3 regions of the Bacillus sp. DU-106 genome follow, and region 3 is predicted to be linked to each of the others. Evidence: riboswitches for the same ligand, from Rfam matches in the RefSeq annotation. Region 3 holds a riboswitch; each other region holds the start of a gene.
What was found. A riboswitch is a leader RNA that binds a small molecule or an ion and turns the genes downstream of it on or off. The one in region 3 is predicted to bind S-adenosylmethionine.

Region 1 (4,584 bases), 980 kb from region 3:
TTAAGCTTTCATGTCCGCGAAATGGCGGATATTTATGATGAATGGTCTTTTCGGCAGCATCTTGTAAAGCTTTTACGATATGCTGCGGTGTTGGTTGATCTGGATTACCTTGACCTAGATTAATAACATCGTGACCAGCTGCAACGACTTTGTTAACTTTTGCAACAAGTGAAGCGAAAAATTGTGTTGGCAATGATGTTACTATCTCAGAAGGTTGAAATAATTTCATACTTTCCACCTCTTTTGAAAGTTGTTACAATTCTAGTGACAAATGATATAATCTTTCCAGTATTTTGTAAAGAGAAAAATAAGAATGGGGCTGAAAAAATGAAAGTCGCATGTATTCAAATGGATATTGTTTTTGGAGATGTAGAAAAAAATATTGAGAATGCTAAAAATAAAATAAGTGAAGCTATGAAGGAAAGGCCAGATGTTATCGTCTTACCAGAACTATGGACAACAGGATATGATTTAACGAGACTTTCTGAAATTGCAGATAGGGATGGAGTGGAAACGAAAGAAAAGTTAATAGAATGGGCGAAGCGATATGATGTACATATTGTTGGTGGGTCCATAGCAAAGCAAACAGAGCAAGGCGTTACAAATACGATGTATGTTGTAAATAATGAAGGACAGTTAGTCAACGAATATAGTAAAGTACATTTATTTCAGCTTATGGATGAACATAAATATTTAATAGCTGGTAATGGTACGGGCGAATTTAAGCTAGATGATGTTGAATGCGCTGGAACAATTTGTTATGATATTCGTTTTCCAGAGTGGATGCGTGTTCATACTGCTAAAGGGGCAAAAGTATTATTTGTTGTAGCTGAATGGCCATTAGTTCGTTTAGCACATTGGCGTTTGCTATTGCAAGCAAGAGCAGTTGAAAATCAGTGTTATGTTGTTGCGTGTAATAGAGCAGGGAAGGATCCGAATAATGTGTTTGCAGGTCATTCTTTAATTGTGGATCCTTGGGGTGAAGTTGTAGTAGAGGCGAATGAAGAGGAATCAATTTTATTTGGAGAGCTTGAATTCGAGAAAATTAAAGAAGTACGTAAAGGAATTCCAGTTTTTGCGGATCGCCGTCCAGAATTATACAAATAAAATGTTGACAAGTGATTTTTATTCTTGGTATAGTCTTCAACATAAAGTTAAAAATTCAAAAAATTATACAACTCTTATCAAGAGCAGGTGGAGGGATTTGGCCCGATGAAGCCCAGCAACCGACCGTAATACCATTGTGAAATGGGGCGTTTATTACGCCAAAAGGCACGGTGCTAATTCCAGCAGAAAGTAAAACTTTCTGGCAGATAAGAGGGGAGAAGATAAACTTCAAACCTCTTTCTTAGTGGAAAGAGGTTTTTCTATGTTAGAAAAACCTCTGAATTTAAAAAGGGGGAGAAGAAGATGGGATATTATTCATTAACAGAAATAACAGCTGTACAATATGCGAAAGATCATGGCTATTTTGAAGAGAAGGCAAATGTCATTTGTCATGAAATTGGAGATGGAAACTTAAATTACGTGTTTAAATTAGATGATGGAGAGAAATCCATTATAATAAAACAAGCACTGCCTTATGCGAAAGTAGTTGGTGAAAGCTGGCCATTGTCTATAAAAAGAGCAACGATTGAAAGCAAGGCATTACAAATTTTTGCGCAGTATGTACCGGATTATGTTCCAGTAGTGTACAGTCATGACGAAGAGTTAGCGATAACGGTAATAGAAGACTTATCAAGACTAACAATTACAAGAAAAGGATTAATAGACGGAGAAGAATATCCGCTTTTATCCCAGCATATTGGTCGTTTTCTAGCACATGTTTTATTTTACACTTCAGATTTTGGTTTACAGTCAAAAGAGAAAAGGGTACTAGAAGGTACCTTTGTAAATCCGGACCTTTGTAAAATTACAGAGGATTTAGTGTTTACAGATCCTTTTGGGCATTATGATACAAATGATTATGAGCGAGATTTACAGCTCGTGGTTGATGAACTTTGGAGTGATAAAACTTTAAAACTAAAAGTAGCACAATATAAATATAAGTTCTTAACAAGAAAAGAAACTCTTATTCATGGTGATTTACATACTGGTAGTATTTTTTCGTCACCTTCTGAAACGAAAGTGATTGATCCAGAATTTGCGGCATATGGCCCATTTGGGTTTGACATAGGTCAATTTATTGCAAATCTATTATTAAATGCGTTATCTAGAGAAGAAGAAAAGAGAAGTGTACTATTTTTCCATATAGAAAAGACGTGGAGTTATTTTGTAGAGACTTTTACAAAGTTATGGATTGGAGAAGGTGTAGAAGCATATACGAAAGAAAAACAATGGTTACCAATTATTTTGCAAAATATCTTTACTGATGCTGTTGGATTTGCCGGATGTGAACTAATTCGTAGAACAATTGGTTTAGCTCATGTAGCAGATTTAGATGAAATAGAAAATAAAGAAACAAGAATTCAAGCTAAGAAACAAGCGCTATCCTTAGGAAAAGAACTAATAAAATATGAATCTAAAAGTGCTGATATTCAACTGTTTCGAACATTATTTCAACAGACAGTTTCAAGGGGTGTAAAAGCATGAGTACAATCGTTACTGTTCCGAGATCTGTAAGTTGGAAAGGGGATGCAATTGCGGTATTAAATCAAACGAAATTGCCACATAGCACAGAATACAAAACATTAACGACTATTGAAGAGGTTTGGAAAAGTATCATAATGTTAGAAGTACGCGGAGCGCCTGCAATTGGAATTGTAGCTGCATTTGGCTTGGCGCTTGCAGCGAAAAAATATAATACTTTACATATCGAAGAATTTCAAAAGAAGTTTAATAGAGACTGTAACTATTTAGGGACATCACGCCCAACGGCAGTAAATTTATTTTGGGCAATTGATCGTATGAGAGAATCTATTCGAGAGATTACTACAATAAAAGAAGCACAAAAAATATTAGAAGAAGAAGCGCTTCGCATTCAACAGGAAGATGAAGAGGTGTGTCGAAATATTGGGGAATATGCGTTAACATGTTTTAAAGATGGCGATAATATTTTAACAATCTGTAACGCTGGAAGTATCGCAACTGCCAGATATGGAACTGCATTAGCTCCCTTTTATATTGGAAAAGAGAAAGGTGTGCGTTTACATGCATATGCGTGTGAAACGAGACCAGTTTTACAAGGTGGTCGCTTAACGACGTGGGAATTGAAGCAAGCAAATATTGATGTGACCCTTATAACAGATAATACTGCAGCTCATGCTATTCAAACGAAAGAAATAAACGCAATTATTGTGGGGGCGGATCGAATTGTCGCAAATGGAGATACAGCCAATAAAATAGGGACAATGAATTTAGCTATTTTAGCAAAGTACTTTAATATCCCATTTTACGTTGCTGCGCCACTGTCAACATTTGATGTTACGAAAGAAACTGGAGCCGAAATTATTATTGAAGAAAGAGATGAAACAGAAGTTACGAAAATCTTTGGAAAACAAGTAGCACCAATTGGAACGGATGTTTATAATCCAGCATTTGACATAACGCCGAATGAATTAATTACAGGAATTATTACTGAGAAAGGTATTATACGCGGGGATTATAAACGAGAAATTGCATCATTATTTGAAAAACAAGCTAATACATAATAGCTTGTTTTTTTATGCCTAAATGCAGTGTTTTCTCTTACTTATATAATGAAAGGAGGGGAAGAGGGTGGAAGAGTGGATCAAGATGATAGGTAATGTAGGGTTTCCGATTGTTGTAACATTATATTTACTCCACCGTATTGAAAGTAAATTAGAGGGGGTAATTGTTGCAATTGAGAAGCTCCCGCGGCAATTACTAAAGTACGAAGATCCTCGGGATAAAAAATAAAGTTTGCTCTTATTGAGCAAACTTTATTTTTATTGAGCGGTATAACCACCATCGATAACGACAGCTTGACCAGTTATACCTTTAGCTTTTTCACTCGCTAAAAACATCGCATAATCTGCAATTTCTTGTACTTGTAATAAGCGCTTTTGTGGAACGAGTGGATAAATAACATCTTCTAAAACATTTTCAAGTGGTACATTTCGTGTAGTAGCTAAGTCTTGTAGTTGATTACGTACAAGGGGGGTATCAACATAACCAGGGCAAAGGGCATTAACAGTAATACCATGCGTAGCACCTTCTAAAGCGGCAACTTTTGTTAATCCAATTACGCCATGTTTTGCACTATTGTAGGCAGCTTTTCCAGCAAACCCGACAAGGCCGTTAATAGAAGCGACATTAATAATACGACCATATTTTTGTTGTTTCATAATCGGAAAGGCATGCTTAATTGCAATAAACGGAGCAATTTGCATAATTTGAATTAGTAGCTCGAACTTTTCAGTTGGAAAGTCTTCAATGGGTGAAACGTGTTGCATTCCTGCGTTGTTAATTAATATATGTAATGAACCGAAATGATCAACTGTTTGAGAAATTGCTGCTGTAATTTCCTCTTCAGATGTAACGTCACATTTTAAACCGATAGCTTGAAAACCTTCATTTTGTAATTGTTCAGCAGCTTCTTTTGCACGTTCTTCAAGCCGATCG
Region 2 (4,584 bases), 2.7 Mb from region 3:
GTTGATAACCATATGTCATTGCTAAATCACCAAGACCGCCACCACCGACAAGCCCAGCAACTGCAGAAAATTCAATTAAACCAACTGTCATAAATGTGACACCTAAGATTAATGGTACTAACGCTTCTGGTACAAGGATTTCAAAAACAATTCTAATTGGCGAGGCGCCCATTGCTTGCGCTGCTTCAATTACTCCTTTCGGAACGGAAACAAGGTTTGTTTCAACCATTCTAGCAATACCAATTGATGCGACTAACGTCATCGGGAAAATTGCTGCTGCTGTTCCAATCGTCGTTCCGATAACACTTCTCGTTAGTGGACTTAACGCTACTAAAAAGATAATGAATGGTACCGGACGAATTGTATTAATTATGATGTTAAGAATAGAAAAGACCCATTTATTTTCTAAAAAGTTTCCTTTTCTCGTTACATATAAAAGTAAACCTAGCGGTATACCAAGAATTGTAGCAAATATAAGGGTTACAATTACCATTAAGAGGGTATCCCCCGTCGCATCTAGTATGCGCGGCCAAAATATACTCCAATCAACTCGCATGAGCTTCTACCTCCTTCAGCTGCACTTGCAGTCTTAGATGTTGTAATGCTTTTTGAATTTCCCTCTGCTCCCCTTGCAACTCTACAAGAAGATTTCCAAATAGCACATTTTGAAGTTCAATAATATTTCCGTACAGTACATTTACATCGACGTTATAGTTTTTTGCGATATATGATAGTACCGGCTGTCCTGTCTCCTCACCAGTAAATGTTAGACGATAAATTTGACCACCATTTTGAATTTTCGCTAGAACACTTTCCGGTAAATGATCATTAATGACAGAACGTACAAAGTTTTGAGTCGTCTTTGTTTTTGGTTGCGTGAAAACATCAAACAGTTTTCCTTCTTCAATAACTTTTCCCTTCTCCATTACAGCTACACGGTGACAAATTTCTTTCACAACATGCATTTCATGTGTAATAAGAAGAATTGTTAAATTGTATTCTCTATTTACTTTCTTTAATAAGTTTAGAATTTCTGTCGTTGTTTCTGGATCTAAGGCTGATGTTGCCTCATCACATATAAGAATATCTGGCGATGTCGCAAGTGCTCTAGCAATGCCCACACGCTGCTTTTGTCCACCTGATAGCTGCTCTGGGTAATAGTTTGCTTTATCTTCTAACCCTACAAACTTCAGCAGTTCATTTACTCTTTCTTTTATCTCATTCTTTGGTACTTTCGCTAACTTTAATGGATAAGCAATATTTCCAAATACTGTTCTTGAATTAAATAAATTAAAACTTTGGAAAATCATTCCGATTCTTTGTCTCAGTTTACGTAATTCTTTCGTCGATAATGATGTAATATCTTTATCATCTATTGAAATCGTTCCTGCCGTCGGTCTCTCTAACATATTTACTAAGCGTAATAACGTACTCTTTCCAGCGCCACTAAAACCAATAATGCCAAAAATTTCGCCTTTCTCAACTGATAATGTTACATCCTCCACCGCATGAACAGATTGCCCAGCTGATTCATACACTTTACTTACATTGTTAAAAGAAATCATTTTTTCCCCTCCTATATGCTGTAAAAACTTGAAGCAGAGCTTTCGAGGTAAAATAAAAAGTGCTCTCCTTCTTATCAACCATAAAGATAAGAAGGAGAGCACTTATATGTACTCGTTCACATCTTCTCATCTTCCAAGCCTTTATATGGCTTGCTGGAGTTAGCACGGTATTAAAAAAACCCGTTGCTGAGGTATCGTAGGGCCAGTCCCTCCACCTCTCTGGATAAGAATGTATCGATTTAATTGTCGTTTAATTAATTCTCATTATAGAACTCAGAATAATAAGAGTCAATACATTTTTTAGAAAAATATTAATTATTCCTTTATTAAAATTTTCAGATGAAAATTCATGAGAAAATAGTAACTTTCAAGGTTATTTAAAATTCTTCTTCCTCATATTTTTAAACAGGAGAATCTTCTCTACGAATTGAATAAATTTATTTGAATATGAAACTCGGAGGAAGATAAATATATGAAAACAGCTCTTTTACTCATCGATATTCAAAACGATTATTTTCCAAATGGAAAGATGGAATTGCGTAATCCAGTAGAAGCAAGCGAATATGCTAATCAGTTATTACAACACTTTAGAACAAACAGCGAACCTATTTTTCATATCCAACACGTAGCTATAAAAGATGACGCTACTTTTTTCCTACCTAATACAGAAGGTGTACATATTCACGAAAGCGTACGTCCACTTAGAGAAGAAACAGTTATAGTCAAACATTATCCAAATAGCTTCCGAGAAACTAATCTTCTAGAGCAATTAAAACGTTTAAATATTGAACATGTCGTTGTATGTGGGATGATGACTCATATGTGTATCGATGCTACAGTAAGGGCTGCATTCGATTTTGGCTTTCAATGTACCGTTATACATGATGCTTGTGCTACAAAAGACCTGTCTTTTAAGAACGCTACTATACCAGCTGTTTACATTCACAATACAATTTTAGCTAGTTTAAATGGCGTATATGCAAATGTAATAAGCACGCAAGAATTTTTAGCTACATAAAAAAACACTCCTTTCAGTGAGCAAAACCGAAAGGAGTGTTCCTTGTCGAACCATAGATTTTCTTTCAAATTGTATTATACAGGAAATTCTCAAAATGAATACTAAAAAATATGACTAATAAGTCAACTTTTCTCATCATTTTATTTCTGTTCACATGTTTATCCCGCTATTAATAGGTTTTAGCTCATTCCCTTCGAACGATGGTAATATATAGGATTTCAATTTTAAAAGGAGCTCTTCACATTCTGTGAAGAGCTCCTCTACTATTTCTTATAAAGTTTCAGAAGTAGTTTTTGCTTGCATGTGAAGTGCTAAGTAATCAGGTCCACCAGCTTTAGAGTCTGTACCAGACATGTTAAAGCCACCGAATGGTTGGTAACCTACGATTGCACCAGTACATCCACGGTTGAAGTATAAGTTACCAACGTGGAAGTCTTCGCGTGCTTTTTCAATATGGTCACGGTTGTTAGTAATAACAGCACCTGTTAAACCGTATTCCGTATTATTTGCAATTGCAAGTGCATGATCGAAGTCTTTCGCTTTACAGAATGCTACTACTGGTCCGAAGATTTCTTCTTTCATTAAGCGAGCATCTTCTGCAACGTCAGCAACGATTGTTGGTTGGATGAACCAGCCTTTTGAATCGTCTCCTTCGCCACCTGCTAAGATTCTACCTTCTTCTTTACCAATTGCAACATAGCTCATTACTTTATCGAATGCAGCTTGGTCATTAACAGGACCCATGTTTGTACCTAATACTGCTGGGTTAGCAACTGTTAATTCTTTTGTTAATTCAACAGCACGATTTAATACATGATCATATACATCTTCATGGATTACTGCACGAGAACATGCAGAACATTTTTGTCCTGAGAATCCGAATGCTGATGCAACGATAGACTTAGCTGCTAATTCAAGATCTGCTTCTTTATCAACAACGATTGTATCTTTACCGCCCATTTCAGCGATAACACGTTTTAACCAAATTTGTCCTGGGTTTACTTTCGCTGCACGCTCATAGATGCGGATACCTACATCACGAGATCCCGTGAAGCTTACGAAACGTGTACGAGGATGATCTACTAAGTAGTCACCAACTTCAGAACCGTTACCTGGAACGAAGTTTACTACGCCAGCTGGTAAGCCAGCTTCTTCTAATACTTCCATAAATTTCGCTGCTACTACAGGAGTTGTACTAGCTGGTTTTAGTAATACTGTGTTACCAGAAACTAAAGCAGCTGTTGTCATACCTGCCATAATTGCGAATGGGAAGTTCCAAGGAGAAATGATAACACCTACTCCTAATGGAATGTAAGAGAAACGATTATATTCAATTGGACGGCTTTCTACTGGAATACCGTCTTTTAATTTTAACATTTGACGACCATAATATTCCATAAAGTCGATTGCTTCTGCTGTATCAGCATCTGCCTCATTCCATGGCTTACCTGCTTCTTTTACAAGAATAGCAGAGAATTCATGTTTTCTGCGACGAACGATTGCTGCAGCACGGAATAAAATGTCTGCACGCATTTCTGGCTTTGATTTTCTCCAAGTTTGGAATGTTTCATCCGCTACTTGCATTGCTTTTTCAGCTAACTCACGGCTTGCTTTTGAAACACGACCAACAAGTTCCTCTTTATTTGCAGGGTTTACAGAAACAATTTTGTCTTCTGTAGTGATTTTTTCTCCCCCAATAATTAATGGATAGTCTTGTCCAAGATAAGATTCTACTTTCTTTAAACCTTCTTCAAACGCTAATTTGTTAGCCTCCACTGAAAAATCTGTAAATGGCTCATGTTTGTATGCTACTACCATTTTTTTTAGCCTCCCCTTAGAAAAACGTTTACATTTTACAACATTATTCTACACGATAATTTAGATTTATTCAAATATTCCTAGACTTATATTTTAAAAATTAATAAATTTTTAAAATATAATAAAAAAAAGAGATTCATACATGCGTATGAATCTACAAAATATGAGTATATTCCAAAACAT
Region 3 (4,584 bases):
AAATTCCAATCATTTATTTTATAATCAATGGGATACTCAATTTGACCAATATCCTGTTCAGCGTCTACTGCTATATATTTACCATCTTTTAAAAAGAACTTATAGCTTAACCCAATTGTATATATCCCTAACAATTCTCCTAATTCAGAATGCGTTATCTTTAATACCTCTCCACGCACTTCAATGTCCTCATTGTTAATTAAATTATTTGCAAATGATTTTTTATCTTTAACAAGATAAAAATAATCAGTGTTACCTACAACTACAGTTTGATCTAATTCATACCAACTTGGTTTCCAGTTAAAAATCATAATACAACACCTCTAAAAGTGATTATTCAACTACTTAGGGGACTGGTGGCAAAACGCGGATTTTATCCGCTAAGATAGTTACTAAAAGTAAAATGTAATCTTTACTACTGTAAAAAAATAAATAGTTCCACGCAAAAGATGTTAGTTGACGTAAAATTCGTTATAGGAAACTAATTTTTAATATTAAAGCAAACTCTTCCCCGAACAGAGAGGAGTTTGCTTTTTTAGCATGCTTACCTTTCTATAAATTACTAGTTATGAAACAAGGATCGTTTCATAACTAGTAATTTACTTGATTATCTTGATGGGTATGGAGTAGTGCCCCTATAAACAAAACCCTCCAGAGACATCTATAATCTGCCCTGTTACCCAGCGGCTATCAGAAGAAGCAAGGAATGCTACTGCATCTGCAATATCTTCAACTTGCCCTATTCGTCCGAACACAGATGAGTTTTTAGCAAAATTTCGTATTTCCGGATCATCTAGCAATTTTGCATTGATATCTGTCTTCGTATATCCAGGCATAATTGTATTCACTGTTATACCTCTTTCTCCAAGATGTTTAGCTAGAGGCAGTGTCATCGTATTTAATGCACCTTTACTTAAGCCGTATGCAATGGACCCTGTAAAACCAAGTCGTACTTCAGCTGATGAAATGTTAATCACACGGCCCTCTGCTCGTATTAATGGTAATGTTTGCTGAATTAAAAAGAATGGTGCTTTCATATTTACAGACATAATTTCATCAAAAACTTCTTCTGTCGTATTTTCAATCGTTCCTTGTGTACCTATCCCTGCATTGTTTACTAAAATATCAATCTCTGATGTACCAACTTTTATTTGTAATTCATTCTTTAACTGTTTTACTAGCTTTTTGACACCATCAATTGAATTAAGTTCAGCTTCAATTAAGAACGCTTTTCCTCCATTAGATTCAATCTCACTAATCGTTTCATCTGCAGCTGTTTTATTTCGGCCGTAGTGAATCGCAACTAATGCTCCATCTTTCGCCAATCTCATCGCAATCGCACGGCCAATTCCACGACTCGCTCCTGTTACTAACGCTACTTTTCCATCAAGATTCTTCATTTTTTCCATCCTTCCTAAATTTCCGTTTGATAAAAACCTATACTTATATTTTCATGTAAACACCAATCATTTTAAATATAGATTTATAGGTAATTTAGTCCATTCGCTTATGATATTATAGTTATAATTCGTAATTTACTTTAGAAAACAAAAATAAGGAGGCTACACAATGCAAAACGCCGTAAAACTGGATGAAATCGATCATAAAATTATGAACTTGTTGTATGAAAATGCGAGAATTTCTGTTTCAGAAATAGGACGAATTATATCCATGACGCAACCTGCTGTAAAAGAACGTATTAACAAGCTTGAAGATCAAGGAGTTATAGCGGCTTATCGAACGAAATTTGAGCCTTCCAAAATTAATAAAAACATTCAAGCATTCATCATGTTTAAAACGAGCCAATGCTCTGATTTTATTCAATTTTGTAATGCCGCTCCTGAAGTAACAGATTTATATCGAATTAGTGGGGAATTTAATTATATGATGAAGGTCATGAGCGATTCGATGGATTCCCTCGCTGCGTTTTTAGACTCGTTAATGCAATTCGGATTATCATCTCCTTTAATTGTTTTAAAGAGTGAGTTCGAGGAGAAATTGTCATTCTAATAAAGGGATACGTATTATCCTCACTAACAGTAAAATTTTCTCTTTCTTGAGAAAAACCAACAAAATCAATGATTAGTAACAAAAAAAAGAACATTGATTTTCAATGTTCTTTTTTATATCTCTACTTATTAATTAGATTGCTATTCGAAAAAAGCACCTTAATCCCCTTACCCTTGATTCCTCTGCGCCTCTCTAAACTCCTCCTTGACCTTCTCTAACAACCCTTCTTCCGTAATTAATCGATACGCCGTATTTGCTAATGCTTTTGCCGATGTAATTAATGCTTTATCTCCAAGTTCTGAACGTGCTGCTTCTCTAAATTCATTCGTATGTGCAATTAAATCATCTGGTCCGATTTTAATGTACGGATGAATTGTCGGTACAACTTGACTTACGTTTCCTGCGTCGGTTGAACCAATACCCACTCTTTCTTTACGGTTTACGTCTTCGCCTAATAATTCTAGTTCTTCTGCTACGACGTCGTTATATGTTTTTGTTACGAGTAGTTCATCGATTTCATTTTGGAATTGATGGATTTTCACTTTTGTGCCTGTTGCTAACGCTGCTCCCTGTGCGATATTTCTTACTTTTTCTGTTACTTCCGCACATCTTTTTCTCGTTGCTGCGCGGATGAAGAATCTTGCTGCAGCGTAGTCCGGAATAATGTTAGGTGCTTTTCCGCCCTCTGTAATAACACCATGAATTCTTACATCTGACGGAAGTTGTTGGCGAAGTGCGTTAATACCGTTATAGAGCTGAATAACCGCATCTAATGCGTTAATCCCTTCTTCTGGCGAAGCTGCAGCGTGAGCTGTTTTTCCGTAAAAATGAAAATCAAGTGGATCGACTGCTAGTGAAGGACTCGTTGTCGCTGTCTTTCCGCTCGGATGAATCATAAGCGCCGCATCAATGTCTTTAAATAAACCTGCCTTTACATAACTTGATTTCGCGCTACCATTTGGCCCGCCTTCTTCTGCTGGTGTACCAAACACAACAACTTCCCCGCCAATTTCTTCAAGCGTTTCTGATAATGCGATTGCTGCTGCAACACTAATTGTGCCGATTAAATTGTGACCACACGCATGGCCTAGTCCTGGTAAAGCGTCGTACTCCGCTAAAAATGCGATTGCTGGTCCTTGTTTTCCAGAGCTTTTTCGCGCGATAAATCCCGTTTCATGTCCAGCTATATTGTGCTGCAACTGAAATCCTGCACTGCCTAGCAATAAACTTAACGTTCTAGATGCATAAAACTCTTGGTTACCAATCTCTGGATTCGCATGAATATCATGACTTGTTTCTATGTACTTTTCCTTATTTCTTTCGATACTCTCTTCAATTGTTTTTCTTTGTGACGTTACTCCTGTCGCTCCCATTGTTCTTCCTCCTTTTATTTTCACGTAAAAAAGCCTCTTTCTAAAAGATAGAAAGAGGCTTCTGTATATACAGTCAAAATGAGCTTCTTTCTTATCTTTCAAGTTACCTTGCTGGAATTGGCACAGTATTCATAACGAATCCGCTGCCGAGGTATCATAGGGCCAGTCCCTCCACCTCTCGTGATAAGAATTTTCATAAAATTATATTAAATTATTTTTTATTCTAAGTTCATTCCAAGTAAAAGTCAAGGAATTCCTATCCGAATTTACCGAATATCTAAAAATCCTTTTAATACACCAATTGTTTCTGGTGCTTGCAGTCTTGCACATACGTACGGAAATTCCGTGCTACCTTCAAATATCATTTGAGATGTGAGCGGTGCGCCTGCCCAGAAGATTTCATCATCAATTACGATAAACGGGAATGCTTTATTTTGTCTTTGTAACTTTACATTTTTCAGTGGAACTGGTCCATCACTATAAACTATTATTTGTGCATTTGTACGCATGAACGCTTGCCATACTCGTTTATCTACTTGTTTTGTACTTGGAAGTGAAATAATAATTTTTCGTTTTGCGGCTAAAATATCTTTTAATAGCCCTTTCGGCTCTTCAAGATTCATTTCCATAAACCAGCGTAAACGTTTCGAAATTTTCCGTTCCCACAATTGTCTTGATGTCGTGCGATCACACACATCTCCATGACGTTCTATATGAGCTGTTAATTGCGATAACGCTTGTTTTCTAGAAAGATTTTTACGCATATAATGGCAATCTGATAATTGAATGAACTTCCCTCTCGCTCTTGTCACTGCTACATTGACGAGGCGATGGTTTTTATGGTCAAAGAATAGTACGCCAGGTCGTTCTTGTGGATAACTGTCAACCGTATCAAAGATCATCATATCTCTTTCAGAACCTTGGAACTTATGAACTGTAGCCGCTAAAACTGGTATGTGTTGATATTTCGTTCTCTGCAACATTTCTCTAATACACGTCGATAAAAAGCGTGACTGCGCCCTGTAAGGTGTCACAACACCAATTGATTGAATACCGTCTAACAATCCGATTAACATCATTTGCATCGCTACTAAACCAGACATAATGTTAAAACGTGAACCAGAAGCAGCATCTTTTAACGAAAAAGCTCCCATTTGGCTCGTATCAAATAAAACACTCGCTTCATTTGCGAACGGTTGCA

Region 1: linked by a shared signal. The riboswitch ahead of mtnK (S-methyl-5-thioribose kinase) and the one ahead of C3Y97_RS15615 (M20 family metallopeptidase) in region 3 are both predicted to bind S-adenosylmethionine.
Region 2: linked by a shared signal. The riboswitch ahead of C3Y97_RS01840 (methionine ABC transporter ATP-binding protein) and the one ahead of C3Y97_RS15615 (M20 family metallopeptidase) in region 3 are both predicted to bind S-adenosylmethionine.

Annotation. Positions count from the first base shown of each region.
Region 1 covers NZ_CP026607.1:4,041,010-4,045,593, reverse strand. The annotation lists gene C3Y97_RS20395 (pyridoxal phosphate-dependent aminotransferase) at 1-229, opposite strand, end outside; gene C3Y97_RS20390 (carbon-nitrogen family hydrolase) at 244-1,107, shown strand; SAM riboswitch class I at 1,179-1,320, shown strand; gene mtnK (S-methyl-5-thioribose kinase) at 1,411-2,592, shown strand; gene mtnA (S-methyl-5-thioribose-1-phosphate isomerase) at 2,589-3,650, shown strand; gene C3Y97_RS20375 (YvrJ family protein) at 3,718-3,879, shown strand; gene C3Y97_RS20370 (3-hydroxybutyrate dehydrogenase) at 3,909-4,584, opposite strand, start outside.
Region 2 covers NZ_CP026607.1:331,181-335,764, reverse strand. The annotation lists gene C3Y97_RS01845 (methionine ABC transporter permease) at 1-556, opposite strand, end outside; gene C3Y97_RS01840 (methionine ABC transporter ATP-binding protein) at 546-1,565, opposite strand; SAM riboswitch class I at 1,689-1,795, opposite strand; partial or broken gene C3Y97_RS01835 (cysteine hydrolase family protein) at 2,038-2,603, shown strand; gene pruA (L-glutamate gamma-semialdehyde dehydrogenase) at 2,854-4,401, opposite strand; gene C3Y97_RS01825 (TSUP family transporter) at 4,556-4,584, opposite strand, start outside.
Region 3 covers NZ_CP026607.1:3,060,115-3,064,698, forward strand. The annotation lists gene C3Y97_RS15600 (hypothetical protein) at 1-311, opposite strand, end outside; gene C3Y97_RS15605 (SDR family oxidoreductase) at 636-1,400, opposite strand; gene C3Y97_RS15610 (Lrp/AsnC family transcriptional regulator) at 1,570-2,010, shown strand; gene C3Y97_RS15615 (M20 family metallopeptidase) at 2,178-3,383, opposite strand; SAM riboswitch class I at 3,472-3,573, opposite strand; gene C3Y97_RS15620 (AAA domain-containing protein) at 3,650-4,584, opposite strand, start outside.